DNA from 3 places in the Leptolyngbya sp. UWPOB_LEPTO1 genome. Region 2 is predicted to be linked to each of the others. Evidence: predicted binding sites of a transcription regulator. Region 2 holds the regulator's gene; each other region holds the start of a gene.
What was found. The regulator NtcA, encoded in region 2, controls nitrogen genes in cyanobacteria. The targets are predictions, from matches to a motif close to TTTGTANNNNNNNNTACAAA.
Positions count from the first base shown of each region.

Region 1: J0L70_RS29595 (DUF6761 family protein) is a predicted target of NtcA. The motif match lies at 2,677-2,696, and genes of this name have one in related genera.
Region 3: glnA (type I glutamate--ammonia ligase) is a predicted target of NtcA. The motif match lies at 3,964-3,983, and genes of this name have one in related genera.

Region 1 is NZ_JAFLCJ010000036.1:29,986-36,911, forward strand. Features, by position in the region: gene J0L70_RS29580 (caspase family protein) at 57-1,526, shown strand; gene J0L70_RS29585 (BolA family protein) at 1,574-1,819, shown strand; gene grxD (Grx4 family monothiol glutaredoxin) at 1,844-2,161, shown strand; gene J0L70_RS29595 (DUF6761 family protein) at 2,280-2,522, opposite strand; gene J0L70_RS29600 (response regulator transcription factor) at 2,755-3,537, shown strand; gene J0L70_RS29605 (L,D-transpeptidase family protein) at 3,534-4,196, opposite strand; gene J0L70_RS29610 (WG repeat-containing protein) at 4,345-5,373, shown strand; gene J0L70_RS29615 (cation:proton antiporter) at 5,439-6,722, shown strand; gene nusB (transcription antitermination factor NusB) at 6,820-6,926, shown strand, end outside.
Region 2 is NZ_JAFLCJ010000001.1:255,205-262,130, forward strand. Features, by position in the region: gene J0L70_RS01130 (hypothetical protein) at 1-283, shown strand, start outside; gene psbH (photosystem II reaction center phosphoprotein PsbH) at 331-525, shown strand; gene J0L70_RS01140 (TatA/E family twin arginine-targeting protein translocase) at 665-964, shown strand; gene pth (aminoacyl-tRNA hydrolase) at 964-1,578, shown strand; gene J0L70_RS01150 (DUF3146 family protein) at 1,575-1,835, shown strand; gene J0L70_RS01155 (RuvC family protein) at 1,849-2,280, opposite strand; gene J0L70_RS01160 (DUF3084 family protein) at 2,315-3,712, opposite strand; gene ntcA (global nitrogen regulator NtcA) at 3,832-4,503, opposite strand; gene fabI (enoyl-ACP reductase FabI) at 4,943-5,743, shown strand; gene J0L70_RS01175 (vWA domain-containing protein) at 5,768-6,385, shown strand.
Region 3 is NZ_JAFLCJ010000007.1:46,371-53,296, reverse strand. Features, by position in the region: gene J0L70_RS12675 (DUF1802 family protein) at 1-417, shown strand, start outside; gene psb27 (photosystem II protein Psb27) at 485-880, opposite strand; gene J0L70_RS12665 (Tab2/Atab2 family RNA-binding protein) at 951-1,808, opposite strand; gene J0L70_RS12660 (hypothetical protein) at 1,863-2,243, opposite strand; gene J0L70_RS12655 (hypothetical protein) at 2,439-3,062, shown strand; gene apcB (allophycocyanin subunit beta) at 3,174-3,683, opposite strand; gene glnA (type I glutamate--ammonia ligase) at 4,095-5,513, shown strand; gene J0L70_RS12640 (class I SAM-dependent methyltransferase) at 5,665-6,780, shown strand.

The DNA.
Region 1 (6,926 bases), on a different contig from region 2:
GATGTGGTAGCGCAAGCGGTTCATATATAGTCTTCAATTACAGATGAGGTGTTGGAATGAGCAATTTTTGGGCGATCGCCGTTGGGATAAATCACTACCAGTTCCTTCAACCTCTTCATTTTGCCCAGTCGGATGCTCAATTTCTCTGTGAAAGCTTAGTTGGTGATGCAGGGTTTTCACCGGAACAATGTCTGTTGATTACGGATACATCTCCAGATTTTGCTGACCACTCCACTCATCCCACGCATGAGAATTTGCAGTACTGGACAACGAGTCTAAAAGATAAGCTTCAGCCAGAAGATTCGCTTTGGTGCTTTTTCAGCGGATACGGAATTTGTGTCGATGGAGAAGATTATTTATTACCCATTGATGGAGATGTTTCCCGAATTAAAGAAACAGGGTTCTCAGTGCGATCGCTGTTTCAAACTTTGAAAACTTTGCCCACTCAAAAAATTCTCGTTTTACTCGATATCAATCGAGCCGCTTCCGGTTCTCATGAGAAAGTTGGGACTCAAACGGTTGCATTGGCACGCGAGGCAGGGATTCCGACGTTCTTATCCTGTCGTCCTGAACAGTTTTCTCACGAAGCGCCTGCGTTAAATCATGGTCTGTTTACTCAGACATTGCTCGAAGGATTGCGATCGCATCAATGCTCAACCTTAGCGACGTTAGAAGACTTTTTGAAACTGAGATTGCCTGAGCTTTGTGATCACAACGATCGCCCGCGTCAAGATCCAATTCTGGTTGTGTCTGATCCAGAGCAGCTTTATCAAGTGATCATGCCAGTCAACTGGTCTGAAACCGAATCTTGGGTTCCTGCAACGACTAATCCATTTTCTGTAGAAGGTGATTTATATCTCAATGCCTTAGAAAGTGAGGCGAGTTCCAACTATGGCTTCCAGCCGACTGTGATGGGAGCGACTGCAACTGAAATTCCCGACAGTTTTGCGCTGAACCCTAGTGAATACGAATACGAGCCGATCCAAGCAGATTTGACTCTGCCTGAATCAGAACAGACTGAAGAACTTTCACCTGCGGCTTCTCCAGTGCCCGAAGAGTCGGATGCCCCCGATCAAATGTTTTGGGAACGGTTGTTGTTTGGAGGGAGTGCGCTCTTATTAGTGTTGCTGCTTGGCGTGCTGTTCCGCAACTGGTCGGCGTTTATGGGCGGGCAGCAAACGGCGAATACTCAACCTTCTCCTGCGCCTCAAGCTGTGGCATCACCGAGTCCTGATTCTGGAAAGATCTTGAATGAAGCCCGATCGTTAATCAAACCCACGCTAGCATCAGATGCAAGTCGCGCGATTGATCGGGCGCGCGCAATCCCACCGAATGATCCCCTCTATGCTGAAGCGCAACAAGACATCGATCGATGGAGTCGCAATATTCTAGAAATTGCGCGCAAACGAGCAGAGCAGAAAGAGTTTCAACAAGCGATTTCAGCCGCTCAACTCGTTCCAAAAGATCGACCTCAAGTTTACGCTGAGGCACAGAAAGCGATCCAGCAGTGGCGCAAAGCTCGTTAGACTAAGAATCAGGAAAATTCGCGAAACGATTACATCGAGGAACCCCAATGATTAGCCCGGATCAGGTTGAGGCAATGATCAAAGCAGGATTGCCGGATGCCCAAGTGCAGGCAAACAGTCCTGATGGGGAGCATTTCGAGGTGACAGTCGTCTCCTCAGCCTTTGCTGGGAAGCGTCGCGTTCAACAGCATCAGCTTGTGTATGGTGCGGTTCAACAGGCACTCTCCACCGAAGCCATTCATGCTCTCTCACTGAATACGTTCACGCCCGAAGAATGGGCAACCAAAAACTAACTCTCTTACCCCTTGAACTTACTTATGACTACCTCAAACCGCATCAAATCGATCGTCGATAGCGACAAAATTGTCGTTTTCATGAAAGGCAGCAAACTCATGCCAATGTGCGGCTTTTCTAATAACGTTGTGCAAATTCTCAATACGCTGGGTGTCCCCTACACGACCGTAGACGTGCTAGAAGACCCTGAAGTCCGTCAAGGCGTGAAAGAGTTCTCGAACTGGCCAACGATTCCCCAAGTGTATGTGAATGGGGAATTTATTGGCGGTTCGGACATCATGATTGAGATGTACCAGAGTGGCGAATTGCAGCAGCTTGTAGAAGTTGCACTTGCCTCGTAATGAGGTGGGGAGTGGGGAGATGGGGGAAGATTGATTCTTACTCCCTACTCCCTACTTTCACCTCTGCGACTGACCAACCAAATCAAAAAGGGGCGCACACGCACCCCTTTTCCCATTTCTATCGGTAGTCTGGCTCTGGCATCACCATGTCGAAATTCGACGGATCATAGATGTAGCGAGTAATCTCCTCTTCCAGACGATTGATCTGGTACGGCTCTAGCACGCTAGCATGTCGGAGCGCGGACAAGTACCCGTCTAAGTAGAGACGCAGGTCATCGTAACGATAGCCCCGGTTCCAGAGTTCGACGAGAGCGTCGGAGAGGCGTTGATAATAGCGAATCGTCAAAGAATCTTGAAGCATATGCGATGACGCGAAAACAACAGATGCCGTTTGGCATTCCACTCACTGAGCTATGACTTTAGCTTAACATTACACTCGCTATTCTCTCGGTTTGTATCGAAATTCTATAGAAAGACATACTCCGATACGGAACGTTGTGTAGGCGGAGTACATATGGGTAGCACCCGTTACAAATCAAAACTAAGAAGCTTTGATACCCTTAACTCAAGCATTTTGAGGTCAAGTTGCCCCCGTGGGAGCCATTAATATACAAATCGTTGAAGGAAATCCGCACCTTCGATCGCTGCTAGGATGGCATCTTCAGCAGGCGGGCTACCAAGTCCACCAATCGGCTGATTTGCACCAAGCGCGTGAGATGTTTCTGGTGCGGCAGCCCAATCTCATGATCCTTGATTCTGAGATGCCCAGTGGCGATGGGTTGGAGTTTTGTCGCTGGTTGAGTCAGCAGCAGACGGCGCTGATTCTGATGCTGTCTGCCCGGACAACTGAATCTGATATTGTCGCAGGGTTGCGATCAGGGGCAGATGATTATCTGACGAAGCCGTTCGGGATGCAGGAGTTTTTGGCGCGAGTGGAGGCGTTGTTGCGACGACAGCGGACGGCGGCTCCTCCGGTCAATCTCGATTTCGGGGATCTGAAAATTGATCTGGTGCATCGGCGGGTGCGATTTAAGGGTGAGTTGATTGAGTTGACCCCACAGGAGTTTAGTTTGCTCTATGTGCTGGCTCAGGCAGGCGGAACCGCTTTGAGTCGGGCAGATCTGCTGCAACGAGCTTGGCCTGATGAGATTGATAATCCTCGAACTGTGGATACTCACGTCCTGTCTTTGCGTAAGAAGGTGGAGATTGATCCGAGGCAACCGAATTTGATTCAGACGGTGCGGAATGTGGGGTATCGGTTGAATTTGGAGATTTTGAACGCGCCTCCGGTGCATCAGAATAATGGGCAATTGCCTCGTAAACCAGCAACGGCTTCAATGTCGAGAATGGCAGCGGTTCAACGTCCTCGGATTTAGGGAAGAATTTCGACGATCGCGCCAACTTGGACGATGTTATAGATTTCATCAATGTCTTTGTTTTTCAGAGCAGGGCAGCCTAACGTCCAATTAGTACGGGTTTCGATCAGGGCATCTTGCCCTATCGGTACGCCATGAATTCCGACTTCACCTCCAATCGCGCTAAATGCGGGGATTTCTCCTCGCTGTTTGGATCGCTGATGTTTGCATTGAGATTGAGCATTGGGGTAGTCCAACCATAAGAATTTTGACCAATCTGGATGGGGATATTTATCCTGAATTCGCAAGATTCCTTCGGGGGTTTTGCGATCGCCTTCGCGTCGCTTGTCCCCTTGGGGATCGCCAAATACGACTGAGTAAGATTTGATCGGTTTTTGGTCGTAATACAGCGTTAGGCGATGATTTGACTTTTCAATCAAGATCGATGTTTTGGAACGATCAAAATTTTTAGGCAGGATGTCTAAAATTGACTGATTGGCGTTCAGAAAGGTTTGTGGCGGGGTATGTAGGGTTGCATCGGCTGGGCAGGTGATCGGGGGCAGTAGGTAGACGAAAGGAAGGATTCCGCGTTGATGCGCAAACCAGTAGATGAGGGATAGAGCTGCGATCGTACAGGCTAAAGTCCGCAGTTGAGATGACTTGAGTTTTTTCCGTGTCATAGCAATTGAAGCTGCTTTGACTGTAATTACAGCCGCGCAACTTAAAATTCCTGTTTGTCAGATGAACGGTCCAATGGAATGCAATCACCAGTGTTGCCAAAATCTGTGGGGTCGATACACTTAGGAGAATCTATGACGGTTCTGGGTCATGATGCTGCGTTTTTTATTGCTTGCGACTTTAGGATTTGGAACGGTTACTGCGTGTAGCCATCCGCCGAATATACAGATCGAACAACGTGCGATCGCCAGTGATCTCTTCGAGATCGATCATCAATTTGACACTGCAACTGATTTTGCTGAGGGAACCGCGCTGGTGCAATTGGGGCGGGAATTTCGCTATATCGACCGTTCGGGACGCGTCAGTGTTACGCCGAAACAAGAGTTTGAAGCGTATTCGCCCTTTTCGGAAGGCTTAGCGGTGGTGAAATTAGGGGAGCAATATGGATTTCTGAATCGTCGCGGAGAAGTGGCAATTCCGCCGAAATTTGAACGGGTGACGCGATTTCGAGAAGGATTTGCAGTCGTGCAGATGGGACGGCTTTACGGATTTATCAAACCGACTGGAGAAGTTGCGATCGCGCCTCAGTATCAACTGACTTCGGGCTTTTCTAACGGATTAGCGGCGGTAAAGAAGGGCGAGAAATATGGCTATATAAATGTGTTGGGTCGAACTGCGATCGCGCCGAAATTCGATGATGCTTGGCAGTTTTCTCATGGACTTGCTGCTGCCAAAATTGGTCAAAAATGGGGCTATATCAACCAAACTGGGCAATTTGTTGTGCAACCTCAGTTTGATGGCGCGTTCAATTTTTCGGATTCGATGGGTCGGGTGCGCGTCGGAAGTCAATGGGGATTTGTCGATACGAGTGGGAAAATTGCGATCGCGCCTCAATATCAATTTGCGTCTGATTTCTCGAATGGGTTAGCACTCGTTGAACAGAATGATCGATGGGGCTATATTCAGAAATCTGGCAAGTTTGCGATCGCACCTCAATATCAATTTGCTGGAAGTTTTTCAGATGGATTAGCGCCCGTGAAAATTAAAGAGAAGTGGGGCTATATCGACACAACGGGCAAAATTGCGATCGCGCCTCAATTTGATGAAGCAGGAGATTTTAAAGAAGGCTTAGCGCGAGTGCAATTAAATGAAAAATGGGGATACATTCGTAAGCCTTGAGGGAGAGACGGGATCTATCATCAGATCAATAGGTCTAGCTTAAAACACAAGTACAGTGAGCATAAATGCGAACTGGGGATGAACTTGTGAATGTCTATATTCTCGATCTCTTAGTGATTGGAGTTTTGTTGTTAATCGTAACTTTGGGATCAGGTTGGATCGCGCGGTTGCCTCTATCTTATGCGCTGATTTATTTAATCGTTGGCATTGTGCTGAGTCCGTATGGATTTAATCTGATTCAGGTTCGCCCAGAGGCAGAGTTTTTAGAGCGAGTTGCAGAACTGGTTGTTTTAATTTCGCTGTTTAGTTGCGGGTTGAAAATGAATCGACCCATGCGTTTCTTTGCATGGCGATCGACGACTCGGCTGATTGGTTTATTGATGCCGATTACCATTTTTTCAGTTGCCGCGATCGCGCACTTTATTCTGAAATTAGATTGGGGATTATCGATTCTTTTAGGGGCAATTTTAGCGCCGACTGATCCCGTTTTAGCGTCTGAAGTTCAGCTTTATGACTCTCGCGATCGTGATGAATTGCGGTTTGGGATTACTTCAGAAGGTGGGTTAAATGATGCATTAGCTTTTCCATTTGTTTATTTTGGGATTCATTGGATAGAAAAAGGCAATTGGCAAAACTGGTTTCGGGAATGGGTTTTAGTCGATGTGATTTGGGCGATTGCAGCAGGATTAGCCGTCGGCTTTGTGATTGCGAAGGGAATCAAACTCGTTGATAAACGCTTAGAACCGTTTCGGACTCCAGATGATTTGATGGAAGATTTCGTTGCACTCAGCACAATCTTTATTGCTTATGCTGTAACCGAAGTGGTGAATGGGTATGGATTTCTTGCCGTCTTTGTCGCTGGAATGGCAATGCGGAGAAGACGGAATTCTGAATATACAAGAAATCAACTTCACTTTATTGAGCGCTTAGAGAAGTTAGCAGAAATTGGCACGATTTTATTGCTGGGATCGATGCTGCGATTTCAGCCGATGTTTGCCTTTGCAGGAGATGCATTTGTGATTGCATTGAGCTTGATTTTCGTGATTCGACCGATTGGGGCTTGGATCAGTACGATCGGTTTAAATGTCAATCCGGCAACGCGCTGGCTCTACGGTTGGTTCGGCATTCGCGGAGTGGGATCGATTTACTATCTCGCTTATGCATTTGGCAATGGCTTGAAAGGGGAAGATGGCGAGCAAATTGCTTGGATTACCTTTTGGACGATCGTCATTTCTGTTTTATTACATGGGGTCACGTCAACGCCTTTAATGCAATGGTATGAACGTAATATTGAACACAATCGAGAAATCGAGCCGAAAGCAGCCCAGCATGAGGAACAGGGCACATAACGCAATTCAACTTAATCGATCGCTCAACTCCTCAAATGGCTACAGCAAGAGACCTACTTGCGCTAAGATACGTGAGCCAATTTCATTAATGCCTGCCATGCAAGCCCGTCGCATTGCCCGTGAACTCGCACTTTTAAGCTTGAGTCAGATCTCTTCTGATCCAAAGAAAATTAACAGTCAGAGAATTCAAGAACTTGTTGTCGA
Region 2 (6,926 bases):
AGAGTCGGGCACAAGCTTGAAAAAACGTCGCACGGGCGGCTCATCGCTCTGCCGTAAAGCCTTGTGGCAGTGGATGTTTACTCAAATCGAAGTTCGCCGCAAAACTCAAAACCCCCGAATTCTCGAAATTCGCCAGCTCTATCAGACCGCACTCGATCGCTATAGTCTCAGCAGCGACGAACGACCGCGCGGCATCAAGATTAAATTGGCTCGCGCCTACACCCGACGCAAAGTTGCAATTCTTCTGTTTGAAGCCCTTGTGAAAGCCGTCGCCCAAAGCTGATATATTGAGTTTAAACATTTTCCAAGACTTAGCGATAAAGGTGAGCCATGGCACAGCGGACTCGGTTGGGAGACATTCTAAAACCTTTAAATTCTGAATACGGTAAAGTTGTACCTGGATGGGGAACCACCCCTTTGATGGGAGTCTTTATGGCACTCTTCTTGGTATTTCTGCTGATCATTCTGCAAATCTATAACCAAGAATTGCTTCTCGATGGCTTTAACGTTGATTGGGGCAACTAAACCCAAAAACGCAATTAGCAAAATCATTCCCGGAGTTTTCCGGGTTTTTTTTTAGGAGCGGGATTGAGGGGAACCCCTACAATAGATCGAATCCCCACTCCCTACTCCACCTTTACTTGACTGACATCAGGAGATCGATATGAACTTCTTCGGCATCGGCTTACCCGAAATGGTACTGATCCTCGTCGTGGCACTCTTAGTCTTTGGTCCCAAAAAACTGCCAGAAATTGGACGCAGTATGGGTAAAGCGATCCGGAGTTTCCAGGACGCTTCTAAAGAATTTGAGAATGAATTCAAACGCGAAGCAGAAAATCTGACTGCCTCGGCTCCACAGACCATGGAAGCAACTTTAGAAGAAAAACCAAAAATCGCCCCGGCAGAAGACCCTCAAACGGTTGAGGAGACTGTCGCTGTCACCCCGATCGAGAAAGAGTCCTAATGTCCTCCGAAGCAACGTCCCCGCAATTGATCGTTGGGCTAGGAAACCCTGGCAGCAAATACGAAAATACTCGTCATAATGTCGGGTTCCTGGCGATCGATCGCTTAGCAAAACTCTGGCAGATTGGACTGTCCGAACATAAAAAATTCCAAGGCTGGTTTGGAGAAGGAATGAGTCCGGTCGGCAAGATTCGCTTGCTGAAACCGACGACTTATATGAATAATTCCGGTCAAGCGATTCGAGCGGTCGTCGATTGGTACAAAATTCCACCCGAAGCGGTGATGGTCATTTACGATGACATGGATTTGCCAGTCGGAAGATTACGATTGCGGTTATCCGGGTCAGCCGGTGGGCAAAATGGAATGAAATCCGCGATCGCTCATCTGGGAACTCAGAAATTTCCTCGCCTAAGAATTGGTATCGGTAGCGCCAAATCGAACGAGAAAGATGCGGTATCTCATGTCTTAGGAACCTTTGCCCCGAATGAGAAAGGTGCGATCGATGAGGTTTTAAACCTCACAGTCAGCGCCGTCGAACTCAGTCTCAAGCAAGGGGTTGAAAAAGCCATGAGCCTTTACAACAATCAATCTGTAGAGTCGAAGTCTGCATCATGAGCAAACGTCTCCCTGAAACCACTGCCCATGTCCGCATTTTGCGCCAGTCCTGGCAACAGGGCAGTATCGAAGGCGAGGTCAGAGCAAACGAATATGAGTGGCAGTTTCACTGGCATTTTCGACGCGGATTGCTGAACATTCAGCCTTCGCTCGGACGAGCCTTGATTAAGGAACCGCTAGGGAGATTTTTGGAAGCGAAAGATTATCAGCTTGAACCGGGTGGGGATTATTCGTTTACGATTCGGGCGGAGTTGTGAACTCCCCCACTCCCTACTCCCCTACTCCTCCACTCACCAACCGCCCTAAATACCGCTCAATCAACAGAATTGCCACAATGTCATCAATCGGTCGCGGCGGCGTTCTCATCCCTTCAGGAATCAGCCGCGCTAGCCCTTTCGGTGGATACATTTGCCAATAGCGATCTCGCGCCTCTAGCGAACTATTGCGCTCATCGACGGTGATAATTCGCATCGGCTCACTGAGATCAGTCTCTAACTTCTGCCGCCAGGTTTTAGAAGAAGTCTGATCACCCATGACCAACAGCGAAATCGGAAACTGACTCCTCAGAGATGAGATCGTCGAAATCGTCTCTTCAGACGAGATCACTTGATGATAATAAATTCGGCGATCGACTCCCATCACTGCGACTCCGCATTTTTGTCGCCCTGGATCAAATCCCAGAATAACGGGCTGTTCCGCCATACTCACCTCTTGCCGTTGTTCTGTCTACAGATTGCTAATTCGATGCCCGCAGCACAACCTGCCCATCCTGCACCGCTACTAATTCTATTTTGAGCGGTCCCGCTGTGTAAGTCACATCCGATGCAACTGCCCGCAATTCAATCGAATTCGGATAGCGGCGAAGCTGATCGATAAAAGATCCCAGACTCAACAGTTTCTCAACCTCTAGTCTGTCATTCATCACCCCTGCGACACGGGCACGGGCATTAGAAGCCGCAATCAAATCTTGTAAGGTTTTCTGAAAATCCTGGGGGGACAGTTTAGACGGTTCCAGCGTTTGAGTCGCGATCGTATCTCCTGCTAAAAAGACAACCTGATTCGGCACCGCACTCATATTCACGACAACGCCTCGGTCGTCACCGAGAACATAATTTGCCCCGGCTTGCACCCGCACCAGATAATCTTTACCATCTTGAATTTGCTGAATGAGGTTTTGCACTTCCGCAATCGGGATTTGCACAATTTGCTGATTGTTCTGCCCCAGGCGAAGCGACTCGATCGCGGTTTGATTTGCCAATTGCAGTAATTGATCGACCGCTGCTTTGGCTCCACCTTGTTCGACGACGCGCACAACACCTGAAGACAGCACTTGTGTCCGAAAAATTGCCAGATCACCTCGGCGAATCTGTTCCACATCTTGCTGAATTTGCTGAACGGCTGCCACGAGAAAAGCTCTCTGCTGTTCCAGGGTTTTCAATTCTGCTTCGCGTTGAGCAATGACTTGATCGCGCTCATTAATTTCGCGATCGCGCTTTTCAATCAGGGCAGTTCGTTCCGCAATTTGCGCATCTCGTTCCGCAATTTGGGCTTTCACCTGATCCCGTTGTTCAATTAACGCCTGCTGCTCAGATTCCAGTTGATTGATTTCGTTGCGGAGCGAGAGTGCTTGCTGAGAAACTGTTTCTAGCTGATTGCGGGTGAGATCTCGCTGCGCTTCTGTCCTGCGAAGTTGGGCATCGGTTTCTCGTTGTCGAGCGACTGAAACTTGAAGATTGGCATTGAGGCGCTTGAGATATTCCTCAATTTGGGCACGTTCCGATCGCGCTTGCTCTAGATCTTTCTCAACCTCAGCTTTTCGCTGATCTGTGGTTTTGAGATCAGCCGTGACTTTATCGAGGTCGCGATTTGTCGCCCGCAAGTCGGCTTGAATTCGCCCGAAGTTCAACACCATCTCTCGAAAGGTGCGACTGGCAAGCAGTAAAACGCCTAACGTAGAGGCAGAAATCAGCGTGCCCGTCAAAATCGTCACGACAACTGCTGTTTGTTTGGGACGGAGATTGAACAAGCTGAGGCGGGCTTTTCCCACGCGCGTTCCTAAGCGATCGCCGACTGTCGCGATCACCCCTCCTAACACCAACACCACCAAAATTAGAATTAGCCCGACATCGGACATGACGCTCCCACAAACCCCTAGACATACTGCACTCTAAGGGCACTTTCAGACTTTGCCTTTCATTATGACTGCTCGCTCTATGATTCGCGTGAGTCACTCAGGACTGAATTCTAATCGAATTAGGTAAATTGTTGACTAAGCGTTACCGGATTATGAACGGTTATTTTTTTCTTGTGAATTGAGATCATTTTGTCCTGACGCAAATCGCCCAGTAAGCGGGTGACTGTGACGCGAGTCGAGCCGATTGCTTCAGCGATCGCTTGGTGAGACAGTTTGAGATCAATCATGATCCCCTCTTGTGAGGGCACACCAAAGTCACGACACAGAATCAGGAGGAAACTAACAAGACGCGATCCCATATCTCGGTGCGCCAGCGTTTCGATCATCATTTCAGTTTGTAAAATTCTCGACGACAAGCCTTTCAGCATCAGCATTGAGAGTTCGGGATTGTCTTTGAGCGCTTTTTCAACTTGTTCGATCGGAACAGACAGCAATTCGACAGGGGTGAAGGCAACTGCGTGATAAAAGCGATCGGCACGTTGTCCTGTGATCAGAGAAAGCACCCCGAACACGCTGTTTTCTCGCAGCAGCGCGACGGTAATTTCTTCTCCTGCCTCGTACACCCGTGAGAGTTTAACCGCACCCTTGACGAGAAAGTAGACCCGCTCCGCCGGATCGCCCGGAAAGAAGATGGTCTTACCGCGTTCAAACGTCTCTACAACAGGAGGATATGCTCCCCCTCCAATCTGACGAAACATCGCTGCAAGCGGTTTATCCTTGGTCACTACCATTTCTTTCCTTGTCGTATCGAGTGAAGCTGGGAAGTCTAACAGTCTATGTAAGCAATCGATGACTTTAGACCACTAAAACTGAGTCTATGATCTGTTTTAGTGTCGTAAACTACAATTTCGCTTTGATCTTCAGAAAACTCAGTAAATTCTCTAAGAAGAAGGCGCAATTTCGAGTCGATCTACTGGAATCTTCTGGGCAGACCCAATAATTTCCACAGATCATACCGTGAAAGCACGAATATTCTAGGACGAGGCATTAAGGAATCATGAAGGATTCCGAACCAGAATCAGAGAGGATTCGCTGGCAGAAAAACCGAACTGAGAAATGACGCAATTCGATCCTCGATTCGCCAAGCTTGGGACGATCGCGTCAGCGAGGAGCAGTTCGAGAGGGATCCCTTTCTGCTATCCTCATAAATGCTTTACACGGTAGAAGACCATGCTAGACCTGACTGGAAAGAACGCACTTGTAACGGGAATCGCGAACAACCGCTCGATCGCATGGGGCATCGCTCAGCAGCTACACAAAGCAGGCGCAAATATTGGCATCACCTATCTACCGGATGCAACCGGCAAAGCGGAAAAGAAAGTTGCCGACTTGACCGAGCCGCTCAATCCCAGTTTGTTCTTGCCGTTGAACGTGCAAGATGACGCACAGATTGAGAGCGCATTCAATACCGTGAAAGACAAATGGGGCAAGTTGGATATTCTGATCCACTGTCTCGCATTTGCTAGCAAAGATGATTTATCCGGCGATTTCTCCAAAACGTCGCGCGCGGGTTATTCGCTGGCGTTGGATATCAGTTCTTACTCGCTGGTGCAACTAGCTGGAGCCGCAAAACCTCTAATGAGCGAAGGCGGTAGTATCGTGACGCTGACTTACCTCGGTGGTGTGAAAGTCATCCCGAACTATAACGTCATGGGAATTGCCAAGGCAGCATTGGAAATGAACGTGCGCTACCTCGCAAATGAGTTAGGGCAGAACAATATTCGAGTCAATGCGATTTCAGCAGGTCCGATTCGGACATTGGCTTCCTCGGCAGTCGGTGGCATTCTCGATATGATTCACCACGTTGAAGAAGTTGCGCCGTTACGTCGAACGGTGACGCAGATCGAAGTCGGGAATACCGCAGCATTTCTCTGTAGTGATCTATCAAGCGGGATCACGGGTCAGGTGATCTACGTCGATGCAGGCTACGAAATTATGGGGATGACGGGATCGAAGCCCACTGCTGGATAGCAATTAGACGATAGGAGATGTGCCGTGCCCAATTTTGAAACTTTGCAAAATCGAGACTACACCTTGATTTTGGATAAAAGTGGCAGTATGTCTACCAATGATCAAATTGGGGGCGGCAGTCGTTGGGAAGCAGCCCAAGAATCAACGCTGGCACTGGCGCGCAAATGCGAGCAGTTTGATCCCGATGGTATTACGGTTTATACGTTTTCTAGCCGATTCAGACGGTACGAGAATGTGACGACGAGCAAAGTCGCACAGATTTTTATGGAAAACGATCCGGTTGGCTCGACCAATCTGGCAGCAGTGTTGCGGGATGCCACCGAAGATTATTTTCGCCGCAAAGCCACAGGACAGAGCAAAACTGGAGAAACCATTTTAGTCATTACCGATGGTGAGCCGGACGATCGTCGAGCTGTGATTGAAGCGATCGTGCAAGCGACACAGAAAATGGAACGCGATGAAGAATTAGCCATTTCTTTTATTCAAGTTGGCTCAGACGCCAGTGCGACAAAATTCTTGAAGGTTCTCGACGATCAGCTTCAAAGTGTAGGAGCAAAGTTTGATATCTGCGACACGGTGACGATGGATGATATGGCAGATATGAGTTTGGCAGAAGTGTTGTTGAATGCGATCGTAGATTAGCACGCTAAAACAGCGATTAAGTTTAGGCAGAATGAGCAGCGATCGAGCCTAAAATCGCAAGCCCAGTCAATCGACTCGATGCACCCAATTGGTCAGTCGCAGCAGCAATACCCTACCTGAAGGAATAGCCAGGAAACCACAACGAAAAGCTCCGAACCTCATCGGGATACCGACCCGCGTCGCAAAACTGATGACGGTTCTCGATAAGTATAATTGCTCTTCGTTTTAAGCTGACCAATGTTGCAGCCTTGATCCAGTTTTTAATGAAATCGTCACCTTAATGACACTTCAATTTCATATCTGAAAAGTAGCCTAAAATGTCCCCATTTTTTCACAATAAATTGTGGATTGAACTGTCAGAATGAAATCCATAGACCAGTTGATGGATACGGGGTTTGGCTCACTGGAACATTCTCTAAATGCGCAAGTCAGAAATCATAACAGCAGCACTTAAAAAAGTACGGTTATCCCTCTCTAGAGACTCTATCCAACTGTAAATCAAACCGTCATTATAGAAGAATCAATTCACCAAGTTTTAAAT
Region 3 (6,926 bases), on a different contig from region 2:
TTTGAGCATCAAGATCCAAACCTGCTGAAAACCCCAAATGTCGAGCGGGTTGAATCAGGCTGGCATCCGAAACAGGTGAACATTAGCTCGATCGCAGAGATTACGCATGTTTTACAAATCAGCGATCCAGAGATTGTTCATGCCTTATTGCCGTTCCATATTTGGAATGAACGCTTTGTCGAGGAGCGTCTGAAATGGAAACCGCGATCGCCGTTGTATTTACTGCTGCTTAAAGTCTCTCGATTGGCAGACCCTCAACTGATTCCGTATCGAGAAGCTTATGGGGGGTGTCGATCGTGGATCGAAATCGATGAAATCAACGTCGATCAGGTGACTCCCGTTCTTAGCGACAAGGAGTATCTCGATCGTGTTGGACAGATTCAAAGCCTAATTTCTCGATCTCAGACGATTGCCTGATCAGAAAATGCTGCATTAAAAAACGCCAGACTCTCTTGAATCTGGCGTTTTTTAATGTCCAATCGGGTTAATTGCCTCGTTTGAGGAAGGTTTCCACCTGATTAAATTCTGTGGTCAAGCGATCGACCATTTTTTGAGGAACCGGGCGATTGGGATAGGAACTATAGTGTCCAGCCAACGAATTCACGGCTGTTCTCATGGTTGTAAACGAACTCAGCTTCGTCAAAGCAGAATCTCGACGATAGCGAGAGGCAAAATCATTCATCAACTTACGGGCATCAGCTTGGGCTGCCGCTCGATTCGGTGAATCCGCAGGCAGCGTGATCGCCGTTTTGAGGGTATTAATCACAGTAAGCGTATCATCGCGATAGTTGCCCGTCAGCCCGCCAGCGGGAGAGCAGCCCACAAGAGCAATCGACATGACCATCACTAGCGCCAGCAGGCGAGACAAAAAGCGCTTCATAAGCAGGTTGCGTTAAATAATGAACAAACGTAACAGTTTTCTCATCCTACCGTGATTAGGAACCGTAGGATCACAATGCGATTTCTTGCAATAGCCAAAATCCGGCAAACGCTTCGACATCCGGGCTTTCTTGAATCGCTAAAAAATGGACTTGATGCGATCGTGCCTTTGCCGCTTCAAACTGCTGCGCCTCGGGAACAGCGCGCTTATCTAAAGTGGTTAAAATCCAGCGATCGTTGACCCCGGTTTCTAACAGCAGTCGATTCTGGGTCTCGGCATCAAATTTCACAGCCGCAATCTCTAATCCCGACATCCAAGCTGCCATCGCGGTGGCTCGGGCTGAGTAGATAATGATGCCCGAGACAGGAGCATCCGGTTCAAGCTGCGCCAAACTCATGGGAAAGGCTTCTCCGAATTCGATCGACCATTCCCCCATTTCCGCAAAGGCTTCAAAGGGTAGAGTTGCGAACGTCCATTTCTGCCCTTGTAGCGCATCGGGCAACACTTGGGCAGGGGTGATCGGAAACGTCACCGAAGGATTGATCGAAGGCTGATATCCGTCTTCTTTCGGATAAACATTTTGAGATCGATCTTGCAGCCAGCTTGCCAAGGCAAACGTGCGCCGACTCAATTGAGAAGGCAGATCTAAGCCATCACAAGCCGTCGTAATCATGTTGTTCATCGCCTGCCGGAAAAACCGAATTTTATCCGGTGGATTGGGAGCTTCAGCCATGGCTGCTGCGATCGCGTCTTTTAACCAGCCTGAATTTACAGTGCTGCTCGAGCAATACTGCGAATAGCGAAACAGCTTTTCTGGCTGAGCATCAACTGTGGTCGGGCTTTCACAGATCAGCACTTCCCAAACTTTTTTATTTTGCTCATCCAAAATTGGACGTGAATAGTAATCGAGTTCCCAAATAGTTGACATAGAAAACTTCAGCAATCGCGCGTTAGAGACATCTAACTCCTAGCATCTTTCGGATCACCCTATCGAAACGGTTTGCATCTGTTGGCAAGCTTGAATGCCTAAGTGCGGATTTGCCCGATAGCGATCGTCAGCAACCCACACACTCACCTCTCGATTCGCTGAGATGAAATATAAATATTCTGCGGTGGGATCATATTTCAAGCCTACCTTCAGGTTCGAGAAATCATCCTCACAAATCTCAAATCCAAACCGCACTACAATCTGTGCAACCAGACATTCTGGCGTGTCCTGTGCCTCACCCAGCGCATCTCGCTCTTGCCAAAATGTTTCTAAAAAAGACTCTAAGATCGGCAGCATTTTCTCTGGCGCACCTTTGCGACTGGCGTAAACAATCGCTGGATTTCCCTCAACAATGATGTGACAAGGAACTGGCATAGGAAAGCGATATGAAACGATGCCACCATCATATGCACAGTTTTACCCTCGCAAACGACCGCGATCGCTGAAAATTTTGGGTTTTAGGGAAATTCACGGTGGAGAACCCACTCGCTTGATTCGCAAAATGTGCTTAGCTCTGCGAAAACAATCGTTACAATTCAAACCCACCCTGCAAACCCACACGTCAATCCTATGTCCTCTGTTCGCCCCATCTCTGCTGACCTTGCTCCGACCCCTGATCCTGCTCGCTGCAAAATTCTAGACTCCCGGAGTCAATATCGAGCCTGTCATATCTGCGTGCCGGATTCCGATGAGCGACTTGCCGCGATCGTCGTTGCTGATCGCTATTACAGCTTTTTTCGACTCGTGCAAGATTCTCAAAAAGCTCTGCAAATTGCCGCCAAACTCGTTTATCGAGGAGATGAAGTTGCGATTACTCGAACGATGAAAGGCGATGTGCTTTGGATCTATGAAGCAGATGCCCAAGAGGAAAAAGCGCAGCTAGAAAAGCCCAAATCTGTCGAACCCTCAACTTCCTACGACATTCCTCGATCAGACTCAGGATTATGGAAGATTCTGACATCTGAGCGCGATTATCAGGTGTGTCAAATTCGCGTTCCAGATGTGGCGAAACCGATGGCTGCAATCTATAGCGATCGTGAATATTACAGCTATCTCAGAACAGTACGCGAACAAAACCAAGCGATCGCGCTGGCAGAACGCCTCTCTGATAAAGGACATGCTGCTCGTATTACTCAAAACAGCAAAGGCTGGACGCTGTGGGTCTTAGAGGCAGAAGCGATGCTTCGGACTTGAAGCCATTCACCCTGACATTTTTCTTGTCTGAAACGAGTTTCGGCTCGACTCAACGCCCGAAATTCGAGGGCTGAGCCGAGCCGAAACTCGTTTCATGGGAAGTGAATTCAATTACAGATCGTTTTCACCGAGTTCACGCGACATGTAATCAAAGGGTTGATCCAGGAAGCTCGTATCAGCAATTCCTGCCGCTGCTGCTTCTGCTTTGACGATATCCTTCATGATTTGAATTCCCCGGACGGTCGGTCCTGAAGGCACACCTAACGAGTTATAGGTTTCGCGCAAACCTTCTAGAACGCGCTCATCCAGCACATCCGTGTCAGCCGCAACCAAGGCATAGGAAGCATAGCGCAAGTAGTAATCCATATCGCGCAGGCAGGCTGCATACCGACGAGTCGTATAAGCATTGCCACCGGGGCGAATCAACTCAGGATTTTCGTCAAACAACTGCAGCCCGGCTTGACGAACAATCCCGGCTGCATTGGAGGTAATGAGCGCAGCTGCCTGAATGCGCGCCATTCCGGTAGCAAAGTAGGATTTTAGGCTGTCGATCGCATTGCGATCTAAGTAACGCCCTGTAATATCGTAATTTCTAATCAGGCTGGTCACTGCGTCCCGCATGAAAGTCTTCTCCCAAATTTTGGTTCAATGTGTCTATATTTCTGTAGACAAGAGTAACGAACCGCCCCACAGCAAGTTGTATAGGCTCTCGTATCGTAAAAGATTCAAGCTCAGTTTACCACGCAGGTTTGAGCCTAATTTGAACCGTACCGTGGGGAATCCCGCTAGATGAGATAATCGTTACAATTTTTAATCCATACACTCGATCGGGTTACGGAATCCGCGAATGTAATATTTACGATCTTTAATTTAAGCGTTAATTCTTTCGGACACGGAGCTTTCCGTAGCCTAGGATACAAAATTACGGGAAGCCTGTTTTTACCATGATGCAGGACAGATTTGCTTGAGGCGATCTGATTCAATTTTGCGCTCAGCGTTGAGCAAAGCTACGCGATTTACTAGGAGTATTTCATGGCGACCCCACAAGAGATCTTGGCAAAGATCAATGACGAGAATATCGAATTGATTGATCTCAAATTCATCGATACGCCAGGGATTTGGCAACATCTCACCCTGCATAAGAGCCAAATTGACGAAAGCAGCTTTACCGATGGCGTTCCGTTTGACGGATCGAGTATTCGGGGTTGGAAATCGATCAATGAATCCGATATGGCGATGGTTCCCGATCCGGATACTGCCTGGATCGATCCATTTATGGAGCATCCAACGCTGAGCATGATTTGCTCGATTCAAGAGCCGCGTACGGGTCAGCCTTACAGCCGTGATCCTCGCTCGATCGCTCAAAAAGCTGTGGATTATTTAAAATCCACGGGGTTAGGCGATACGGCGTTCTTCGGACCTGAAGCGGAGTTCTTCATTTTTGATGATGTCCGTTATGACCAAAACCAGCACGAAGGTTACTATCACGTTGATAGCGTAGAAGGAATTTGGAATTCTGGTCGTCAAGAACCGGGTGGAAACTTGGCGTACAAGCCTCGCAACAAGGAAGGGTATTTCCCGGTTGCACCGACCGATACGTCGCAAGATATGCGATCGGAAATGCTGCTGACGATGCAAAAGTGCGGCGTGCCGATCGAGAAACATCACCACGAAGTTGCAACGGGTGGTCAGTGCGAATTGGGCTTCCGGTTCGGAACCCTGATTCAAGCGGCTGACTGGTTGATGACGTACAAATATGTGATCAAAAACGTCGGTCGCAAGTATGGCAAGTCCATCACCTTTATGCCGAAGCCGGTCTTTGGGGATAACGGTTCGGGGATGCACTGTCACCAATCGATTTGGAACAATGGCGAACCCACCTTTGCGGGCGATCTGTACGCTGGATTGAGCCAAAATGCGCTGTGGTACATCGGCGGAATTCTGAAGCATGCGCCTTCTCTGTTGGCGTTTACGAATCCGACCACGAACTCCTACAAGCGCTTGGTTCCAGGCTTTGAAGCTCCGGTGAACTTGGCATACTCGCAAGGGAACCGTTCTGCTTCGGTGCGGATTCCGTTGTCTGGCACGAACCCGAAAGCAAAACGCTTAGAGTTCCGTTGTCCTGATGCAACCTCGAACCCCTACTTGGCATTTGCCGCGATGCTCTGTGCAGGGATTGATGGAATTAAGAACCAAATCGATCCGGGTTCTCCTTTGGATGTAGACATCTACGAACTCAGCCCTGAAGAGTTGGCGAAAGTCCCTTCGACTCCTGGATCTTTGGCAGAAGCGCTGAAGAACTTGGAATCGGATCATGAATACCTAACCACAGGTGGCGTGTTCACTGAAGACTTCATTGAAAGCTGGATTAGCTACAAGCTCGATCGCGAAGTAATTCCGATGAGCATTCGCCCGCATCCGTATGAGTTTATGCTCTACTACGATTGCTAATTTGCTGAGTTGAAAGCTGAATTGAAAAGGAGCGATCGAGCCAATTAGCTCGATCGCTTTTTTCTCGAAATCTAACTGATTACAGACTATTTCGCTCTTAAGAGTTCGTTACAATTAGACAATAGTCTTAGAGTGTCGTCTCACACAAATCATGCCCGATACATTAACAAAGTTGGCGTATCAGACGTTTCAGCAAGGCAAAAGTTACTTTGGGTTGATGCATAAAGCTGTTAGTACCCAAGTCTTGAATCTTGTCGCACCGCCCTCGATCGAACAAAAAAGAAAGGCAAAGCCGCTCTCTCTAGAATTGATTCAAACCATTCAAAAACGAATGGCTGAAGTTCTCGAAGCGGATTGGCAGGATGTCGAAAAAGGCGTTTATCCAGCGAGTCTTGTCTTTGATAATCCTTGGGAAGATTTTTTCCGCTACTATCCGGTGATGTGGTTTGATATGCCGGAAATGTGGCAGCGCGTGAATGCGAAGCGATATCAAGAGTTTGATGCAGGAGTTGAGACAGAAGGCTTACCAAGCTACTATGTGCAAAATTTCCATCATCAGACGAATGGGTATTTAACCGATACTTCTGCCAATCTCTACGATTTGCAGGTTGAAATTCTGTTTAATGGCACGGCTGATCCGATGCGTCGCCGGATTTTAGCTCCATTGAAGGAAGGATTGAAGGCATTCAGTGATGTTCTACCTTCACAGATAAAAGTGCTAGACGTTGCTTGTGGCACAGGGCGGACTTTGAGAAACATTCGAGGAATGCTGCCGAAGGCTTCTTTGTATGGAGTGGATTTGTCGGCTGCCTATTTGAGAAAAGCGAATCAGTTGCTGTCTCAGTTCGAGGGAACTTTGCCCCAGTTAGTGCAAGGAAATGCGGAAGAATTACCTTACTTAGATAACTATTTCCATGCGGTGACGAGTGTGTTTTTATTCCACGAATTGCCGCCCCAAGCGCGTCAGAATGTGATCAATGAAGCATTTCGAGTGGTGAAACCGGGTGGAACATTTATCATCTGTGATTCGATTCAGATGAGCGATTCGCCGGAACTCGCTCCTGCAATGGAAGGGTTTCCTGAGACGTTCCATGAGCCTTATTACCGCCATTACATGACCGATGATTTGGTGGCGCGATTGAAAGAGGCAGGGTTTGGCGAAGTTTCAGAACAGGTGCATTTTATGAGTAAGTACCTGATCGCGAGGAAACCTGGAGTCGTTGCACCCGAAGTGACGAAGGTTGCGACAGGTATTGCGATCGAATAAGGGCAGGCTGCGTTTTCGGCGGATCGTGTCCCCCAAATCCCCCAAACTTGAGAGATTTTGAATGGGAGAAGTTCTTTGAATTGGAGGGCATTTCCTAGTCAAAGTCTCTCAGAGTGGAGAATTTAACATTGGGAGCGAAGCAAAAA